Regions from separate parts of the Xanthomonas hortorum pv. pelargonii genome, predicted to be linked through region 2. Evidence: predicted binding sites of a transcription regulator. Region 2 holds the regulator's gene; the other holds the start of a gene.
What was found. Region 2 encodes FliA, which starts transcription of late flagellar genes. Its sites were predicted from a motif close to TAAAGTTTNNCNNNCNNNGGCCGATAA; they were not measured.
Positions count from the first base shown of each region.

Region 1: NDY25_RS12830 (HD-GYP domain-containing protein) is a predicted target of FliA. The motif match lies at 2,251-2,277, and genes of this name have one in related genera.

Region 1 covers NZ_CP098604.1:2,927,505-2,931,895, forward strand. The annotation lists gene NDY25_RS12820 (gamma carbonic anhydrase family protein) at 1-379, opposite strand, end outside; gene NDY25_RS12825 (MFS transporter) at 892-2,202, shown strand; gene NDY25_RS12830 (HD-GYP domain-containing protein) at 2,341-3,585, shown strand; gene NDY25_RS12835 (MarR family winged helix-turn-helix transcriptional regulator) at 3,955-4,391, shown strand, end outside.
Region 2 covers NZ_CP098604.1:5,003,598-5,007,988, forward strand. The annotation lists gene NDY25_RS21330 (chemotaxis protein CheA) at 1-785, opposite strand, end outside; gene NDY25_RS21335 (protein phosphatase CheZ) at 788-1,414, opposite strand; gene cheY (chemotaxis response regulator CheY) at 1,414-1,806, opposite strand; gene NDY25_RS21345 (RNA polymerase sigma factor FliA) at 1,842-2,615, opposite strand; gene NDY25_RS21350 (MinD/ParA family protein) at 2,612-3,496, opposite strand; gene flhF (flagellar biosynthesis GTPase FlhF) at 3,483-4,391, opposite strand, start outside.

The DNA.
Region 1 (4,391 bases), 2.1 Mb from region 2:
CACCTGCGCCGATAAAGCCGTAGCGTTTGACGGTAGCGCCGTCGAGCACGCAGGCGCCCATGCCGATCAGGCACAGGTCTTCGATGGTGCAGGCATGCAGGATGGTGCCGTGGCCAACGGTGACGTCTGCGCCAATCACGGTGGGATAGCCGGCCTTGTTGAACGGGCTATGGTGACTGACGTGGATGATGGTGCCGTCCTGCACGTTGGTGCGGGCGCCGATCTGCACATGATTGACGTCGCCGCGAATCACGGTGCCCGGCCAAACCGAGACGTCATCGCCCAGGCTCACCTTGCCGATGATGGTGCAGGCGGGGTCGATATAGACGCGTGCGCCCAGCTGCGGGGTGTGGTCCAGGAACGAACGAATCGGGGTCACGGCACTCTCCGGCAAAACAGCGTGCCGCCCAATGCATGCACTGCTTGCATGATAACTGGCCGTCTTCAGGTATGCAGAACACGCTGCGCGCGGTGGATGTGCCGCGTGGCTGCGCATCGAGGCCATCAAGGCTGCAAAGACAGAATGGTTACGCCTTCCTTTTGTAGTGCATGCGATGCACACGACGCAGGCGTTTGATTGCAGTCACCAGCAACGAACGCGTGAGCTTCGAAACGAAGCGGCATGCCGGCCTGTCCGATAAGCGCACACCAGTGCAGGCAGCCGTCTTGAACGCTGCCTGCGATCGGCCTAGCGTTGCCACGCACTGTTGCAGCGGTGTTGGTTTGCCACTGCATCGCAACGCTACATGTCGTCGAAACTACTGATTCGTGTAACCGCGTCGGCTGCATCCATGAGCTCGATCTGCGCCGCAACTGTGCGGCGCCCTCCGACGACCTGCATGCAGGTCGGCGCACTGCAGCAATCACCCATCTCCATCACAGGATTTACGCATGCCGCATAGCGCAGCAACACCCGCAAGCTTCGTGCTGCAGCGGATGACGCCCTTCCAGTGGAGAGCGGTGGCGGTGTGCGTGCTGCTCACCATGCTCGACGGCTTCGATGTGATGGCAATGGCCTTCACCGCGCCGCATGTGTCGGCGCAGTGGCAGTTGTCGGGCAAGTTGCTCGGCGTGTTGTTCAGTGCCGGCCTGGTCGGCATGGCGGTGGGGTCGTTGTTGCTTGCGCCGTTGGCCGACCGCATTGGGCGTCGGGCGATGATCCTGGTGTGCCTGGCGATATTGACCGTCGGCATGGGCGCCTCGGCCTTGGCCAGCAGCGCGTGGCAACTCGGTGCGCTGCGCGCGTTCACCGGTATCGGGATCGGCGGCATGCTGGCCTGCGTTGCAGTGATCGCCGCCGAATATTCCACCGCGCATTGGCGCAGCACCGCATTGGCGCTACAGGCTACCGGTTATCCGATCGGCGCGACCCTGGGCGGTGCGATCGCGGCGTTGTTGCTGCAGCAGTGGTCGTGGCACGCGGTGTTCCTGCTTGGTGCGGCAGGCTCGCTGCTGTGCGTGCCGTTGGTGCTGGCCTGGCTGCCCGAATCGCTGGAATTTCTGATTGCGCGTCGCCCGCCCGGTGCGTCTGCGCGCTTCAACGCGGTGCTGGCCCGCACGGGCATGCCGCCGCTTGCGGAATTGCCATTGCCGCCGCCACAGGTTGCCGATGATGCGCAGGGCTACGCGGCCCTGTTCGTGCCTGGCTTGCGGCGGCGGTCGCTGCTGATCGCGCTGGCGTTCTTCCTGCTGATGTTCGCGTTCTACTTTGTGCTCAGCTGGACACCGAAGCTGCTGGTTGTGGCCGGGCTGTCGGCGGAGCAGGGCGTCACTGGCGGGGTGCTGTTGAATCTGGGCGGCATTGCTGGCGGCGGGATGTTCAGCTGGCTGGCGGCGCGTGCGCGGTTGTCGCGGCTGACCGCCGGGGCGCTGGGGTTGTCGGCGCTGGCCATGCTTGCGTTCGGGCTCTACAGCACGGTGTTGAGCTGGGCGTTCGTGATCGCGCTGTTGACCGGTGCGGCCATGTTTGCCGCCATTGCCGGCCTGTATGCGGTGGCGCCGGTGGTCTTCACGGCGGCGGTGCGCTCCACCGGCATGGGCTGGGCGATCGGCGTGGGCCGCTTCGGCGCGATTGCCTCGCCGCTGTGCGTGGGCGTGCTGGTGGATGCAGGGTGGTCGCCGGCCACGCTCTACCTGGCCTGCAGCCTGCCTCTGCTGCTGGCTGCGGCGGCCGTGCTGAGCATGCGTCTGCCCCCTCGCTGAACCGCTCACGCTGCGTCAGCCAGGTGCCGCTAGCGGAGTCGGCCGCGCCAAAGAAATCCACTGCACTGCCGATAACCCGTCAGACCCCCCATCCCTGTGGCGGGCTCTTCCGCGGATTTCAAGCAGACCAGCGCCGGCATGCTCAGAACCATCGACTCAGATCAACTCCGCCCCGGCATGTATGTCTACAAGCTCCTGGGCGCGTGGGTGCACCACCCGTTCTGGAAGACCTCGTTCCTGGTCGACTCCGACGATGTGGACAAGATCCATGGCAGCCGCATCGAGCAGTTGGTGATCGATACCGCGCGTGGATTGGATCTGGAAACGCCGGCCGCAGCGCACGTAGCAGCGGATGCACCGCCCGAACCGGAGCTGCCGGAGCCATCGGAGCCGCCCAAGCCTGCATGCACCTCCCGTACCGCGCGCACCAACAGCGTCACCGCACAGGTTGGTATCGAGTCCGAAGTGGTGCGTGCCCGCAAGATCTTCGAAGACGGCCGCGACATGGTCGAGGCAATGTTCCGCGACGTGCGGCTTGGCCGCACCGTCGACACCGAGGCGGCGATGCCGCTGGTGCAGGCCATCAACGATTCGGTGCTGCGGCATCCGCAGGCCTTGATCAGCGTGGCGCGGCTCAAGACCGCCGACGACTACACCTACCTGCATTCGATGGCCGTGGCCGGGCTGATGAGCGGGCTGGCGCGTCAGCTGGGGTTGCCCGAGGCGCAGGTGGTGGAAGCGGCGATGGGCGGCCTGCTACACGACATGGGCAAGGCGGTGACGCCGCTGGACATTCTCAACAAGCCAGGCAAGCTCACCGACGAAGAGATGGACATCATGCGCCAGCACCCGATGGATGGTCATCGCTTGCTGGTGGCTGGCGGTGTGCAGAATGCGGTGGTGTTGGAGATCGCGCTGCATCATCATGAGAAGATGGATGGCAGCGGTTATCCGAATCAGCTGGCGGGCGACACGATCTCGTTGATGTCGCGGATGGGCGCAGTGTGCGATGTGTACGACGCCATCAGTTCGGATCGCCCGTATAAACGGGCCTGGGATCCGGCCGAATCGCTCAAGCGCATGGCATCGTGGCAGGGGCATTTCGACCCGGCGGTGTTCCAGGCATTCGTGCGGCGGCTGGGTATTTATCCGGTCGGTTCGCTGGTGCGGCTGGAGTCGCAGAAACTGGCGGTGGTGATCGAGCAGACGGCCGATGCGCTGCTCAAGCCCAAGGTGCGCGTGTTCTATTCGGCCAAGCTGCGCAGCCATGTGCTGGTGCAGGACATCGATCTGTCGCGGCCGGACTGCCAGGACCGCATCGCGCAGATGGAAAGCCCCACCGACTGGGGCTTTCGCGATCTCGAGAAACTCTGGCTGCCGTGAGCGGCCGCACCGCGTGAACACGCTGGCGAGCGCGACCATGCTGCGCTGCAGCTTGGCAATGTAGTTATGATCCATAACTATTCCGGAACGCAATCAATGCCGACCCGGATCTCATGCCCACGCCGTGCCTGGATCATCGCCGTTCCCTACGTGCTGCAGCTGCCACACGCGGCTGCCATGCGCTGCCACCGGCCGGCCGCTGGTCGGTGGCGCGAGTTCGCATGCAGCAACGGGCAGCATCGGCAACGCACACGCCCGCATCGTTACCCCCGGCCACGTCTACAATGCAGCTCACGCCGCGGATCGGCGTTGCGGGCGGGGAGTGTTGCGCGCACCGGTCCGCCCGCTGCCATCGTTGCGAGAACCGTTATGTCCGTCACTGCCAATGCCGCACTGCTGCCCGATGCAGTCACCACGGTGGACCAGGCGCGCCTGCTGCGGTTACTGGGCTACCGCATCACCCGCACCGAACTGCTGGTGCGGCGGATGTTTCAGGACTGCGTGGCGGCGTTCGATCTCAAGCCGGTCGATTTTTCGCTGCTGATGCTGGTGGACGGCAACCCGGGCATCAACCAGCGCCAGATCGGCGATGTGCTGCACGTGTCGCCGCCCAATCTGGCGATCGTGGTGGCGCGGCTGGTCAAGCGCCGCCTGCTGCGACAGGTGCGTGGACGCCAGGACCGCCGCATGCAGCATCTGTCGCTGACCGCTGCCGGCGTGGCCTTGCTGACCGATGCCGAAGCCGAAGTGCTGCGCATGGAACAGCAACTCAGCGCGGTGCTTGGCAGCAGCGAAGCGCCGTTGCT
Region 2 (4,391 bases):
AGTTCCAGCTCCACTTCCTTGGACAAGGTGCGCGCCACATCGCGGGCCACCTTGGGGAAGCGCGAGAACACCTTGCTGACCGGCTGCATGCGGGTGCGCATGACCGCGGTCTGCAGGCGGGCAGTGGCGATATCCAGCACGCTGACCGCGCGATCGAGTTCTTCGTCGCGCAGGCGGGTGCGCAGGGTCTTGAGACGATTGCGCGAGAGCACCAGTTCGCCGATCAGGTTGACGATGGCGTCCAGGCGCTTGGTGTCCACGCGCACGGTCTGTTCGGCTTCGGCACCCTTGGCGGCGGCTTTGGGCGCGGCCTTGGCGCCGGGCGCCGGTACGTGGCCGTCGTCATGGGCAGGTGTGGCCACCGCAGCCAATGCGGCCTTGGGCGCGGCCTTGACCGCCGGCGGGCCGCTCTTGGCATCGAACTGCGCGATCAGCGAGGCCGGCGCATGCGGCACGGTTTCGCCCGAGCCCATCGCATCGAGCATCGCCTGCAGATAATCCAGCGACTGCTGCGCGGCATCGAAGTGATGCGCCTGCAACACCGCCTGGCCGGAGCGCGCCATGCCGAGGGTTTCTTCAGCGGCGTGGCACAGCTCCACCATGGGCTTGATCGCCAGAAAGCCGGCGCCGCCCTTGAGCGTGTGGAAACCGCGGAACACCGCGTTGAGCTGGTCGGCTTCGTCCGGTGCCTGTTCCAGCGCGACCAGCTGTTCGCCGAGGCGATCCAGGATTTCCTGGGCCTCGACGATGAAATCGGCAGCAATATCGTCTGGAACAGCACTCATGGTTACAACCCCAATCCGGACAGCAGGTCATCGGCGTCGTCCTGCGACACCGCGTGACGGTCCAGGCCCTTGACTGCAGGACCGGCAAGACCGCCGTCGTCTTTCTTCGGCTCGGTGCTCTTTGGCGGCAGGCCGAGTGCGCCGAAGCCTTCGTGCACGCGCCGCACGATGCCGGCCACGCGCCGGATGATCTGCCCGCTCAGGTCCTGGTAGCTTTGCGCCAGCGACAGTTCGGTCAGGTTGTGGCGCATCTTGTCCATCAGCGCGCCCTGGTCCTGATTCAGACCACCGTCGCGCAGCTGGTTGGCCAGCTCACGGCATTCTTCGACCAGATCCAGCGTGCGATGGCTGGCCTTTTCGGTCATTTCCACCACGTGGTCCAGGCGCGAACACGCATCGTCCAGTTCGCCGGCTTCTTCGGGCACGGTGGGCAGTTCGCCCAGCGCCTGACCGAGTTCGCGTGCGAGCCGGCTCAGGCCCTGCATCATCGGACGGGTGCGCAAGGCGGCGAGGTGGTCGACCTCGCGCTTCCAGGCGGCTTCGTCACCGCTTTCCAGTGCATCGAGCGCGCCTTGCAGGCGGTCGATCAAGGCAGCGCGTTCGGCATTGGTTTCCACGGTGGCGTTCATCAGGCGGTCGCCGCCAGACGTTCGAACACCTTGCCCAGCTTTTCTTCCAGCGTCTGCGCGGTGAACGGCTTGATGATGTAGCCATTCACGCCGCACTGGGCGGCTTCGATGATCTGCTCGCGCTTTGCTTCGGCGGTCACCATCATCACCGGCAGGTGCTTGAGCTTGGCGTCGGCGCGGATGTTGCGCAGCAGGTCGATGCCGGTCATGCCGGGCATGTTCCAGTCGGTGACCACGAAATCGAACGGGCCGGCCCGCAATGCAGCCAGTGCGCTGTTGCCGTCTTCGGCCTCTGCGGTATTGGTGAAGCCAAGATCGCCCAACAGATTCTTGACGATACGTCGCATCGTCGAGAAGTCGTCCACGATCAAAATCCGCATGTTCTTGTTCACATCAAGCTCCTAACACTAAAAAATACGCGAAAAAATCATTCGTCAATTTCGACACCGGCATCGGCCAGTTCGAAGACCTTGAGGCGGCCGCGCAGACGCACCACGGCCTGGCCGTGGATCTGGCAGACGCGCGATTCGCTGACACCGAGCACGGCGCCGATTTCCTTCAGGTTCAATTCCTGTTCGTAGTACAGCGACAGCACCAGCTGCTCGCGCTCGGGCAACTGGCCGATGGCCTTGCCCAGCTCGCGGCCGAACTCGCCACGCTCCATCATCTGCTGCGGGTTGGGGCCACCCTTGGCGGTGGTGTCCAGCTCGCCGTGATCTTCGATCCGCGACTCCAGGCTCAGCACCTGGCCGCGGGCGGCGTCTTCCATCAGACGCAGGTAATCGGGCAACGGCATTTCCATCGCGGCAGCCACTTCGGTGGCGGCGGCGGCGCGGCCGGTGTTCTGTTCGATCTTGCGCACGGCGGCGGCAGCGTCGCGGGCACGGCGGTGGACTGAACGCGGCACCCAGTCGCCTCTGCGAATCTCGTCGATCATCGAGCCGCGGATACGGATCGAGGCATAGGTTTCGAACGAGGCGCCCTGCTCGGAGTCGTAACTGCGCGAGGCTTCGATCAGGCCGATCATGCCGGCCTGGATCAGGTCGTCCACTTCCACGCTCGCCGGCAGGCGCGCGGCCAGATGGTGGGCGATGCGGCGCACCAGATCGGCGTGTTGGGTGACGATGTCGTTGGCGTTGTTGCGTTGCACTGCACGGTACTGCGCGGTGGCCGTCGTTGCGGTTGCGGTAGCGGTGCTCATGCGGCGACCCCCCGTTGGATGATGCGTTCGACAAAGAACTCGACGTTGCCGCGTGGCACGGTGGGGGCCTGCCAGCGCGAGGTACGCCGCGCGATTTCTGCGATGGCCAGCGCCGAGGGGCTGGCGGGGTAGGCCTTGATGACCGGTTGCTGGCGCTGTACCGACAAACGCAACCAGTCGTCCTGGGGCACGTGGCCGAGGTAGTTCAGCGACACGTCGCCGAGGAATTTTTCGCAGACCCGCGACAGCTTGTCGTACAGCAGGCGGCCTTCGTTGGGGTCGCGCACCATGTTGGCGATGATCTGCAAACGGTCCACGCCGCGTTCGCGCGAGAGCACCTTGATCAGCGCGTAGGCGTCGGTGATCGAGGCCGGTTCGTCGCAGACCACCACCACGGTGTCCTGGGCGGCCTGGCAGAAGGTCAGCACGCTGTCGGTAATGCCGGCGGCGGTGTCGATGACCATCACGTCCAGGTCGCGTTCCAGTTCGGAGAACACGTTGACCAGGCCGATGTGCTGGGCCGGAGCCATTTCGGCCATGTGGCGGCGACCGGAGGCGGCCGGGACCACCAACACGCCACCGGGGCCTTCGATGATCACTTCGTCCAGCGTGCAGCGGCCGGCGATCAGGTCGGCCAGGGTGTACTTGGGCGAGAGTCCCAAGACCACGTCCAGGTTGGCCAGGCCAAGGTCGGCGTCCAGCAGCAGGGTGCGCTTGCCCATCTCGGCAAGGGCCACGGCCAGGTTGGCGGAGATGTTGGTTTTACCCACGCCGCCCTTGCCACCGGTCACGGCAATGGTGCGCACCGGGCCCAGGGGCTCGGGACGGGTCGCCGTCAGGGGGAAGGCGTTGGTCAGCTTGGCGTATTCACGCGACTGCATGGTTGTGCTCCGGAGTACAGGGCTTATCGGCAGCGCGCCGCAAATCTTCAAGGCGAAGAACGAGACTGGCGGCATTGGCGCGGTGCAGGTCGTCGGGGACCCGCTGTCCGTCAGTCACCCAGGTGATGGGCATTTGGTGGTCGACCACCACCGACAAGGCGCTGCCGAAGCGGCCGGTCTCGTCGAGTTTGGTCAGCACCACGCCTTGGGGTTTGGCGTGGGCGAAGCGGCGTACGACCTCGTCGAGGTCGGAAAAATGGGCGTTGGCCGGCAGCACCAGCAGCGAGGTGACCTGGTGCGCGGCGCGCAGCCAGTTCAGCTGTGCGGCCAGGGCGCGGTCGCGCTGGCCCATGCCAGCGGTGTCGATCAACACCAGCTTGTAGTCGCGCAGGCGCTCGAGCAGTTCCAGCAGGCTCTCGGCGCTGTCGGCCTCGTGCACCGCGATGCCGAGCTGACGGCCGTAGCTGTGCAGCTGCTCGCGGCCGCCGACGCGCTGGGTGTCGGTGGTGACCAGGGCCACGTCGCGCGGGGCGTGCTGGGCGGCGAAGCGCTGGGCGAGCTTGGCGATGGTGGTGGTCTTGCCGGCACCGGTCGGGCCGACCAGGGCGATCACGCCGCCGCGTTCCAGCGGGTCGATCGGAGCCACCGGCAGACGCTTGGACAGCAGGCCCAGCATCAGCCCGCGGCCGCGGTGCAATTCGGTATCGGCCGGGATCTGCAGGGCCACATCGCGGATCAGACCGGCATCGAAGCCGTAGTCGTCCATCAGCTCCAGGGCCTGCGCACGCACCGGGGAGCCACGCAGGCGCTCGTCGGTGAGACGGTTCATTTCGCGCTCGATCATCTGACGCATCAGCGCCAGCTCACCGCGCAGCTGCTTGAGTTCTTCGTCGTT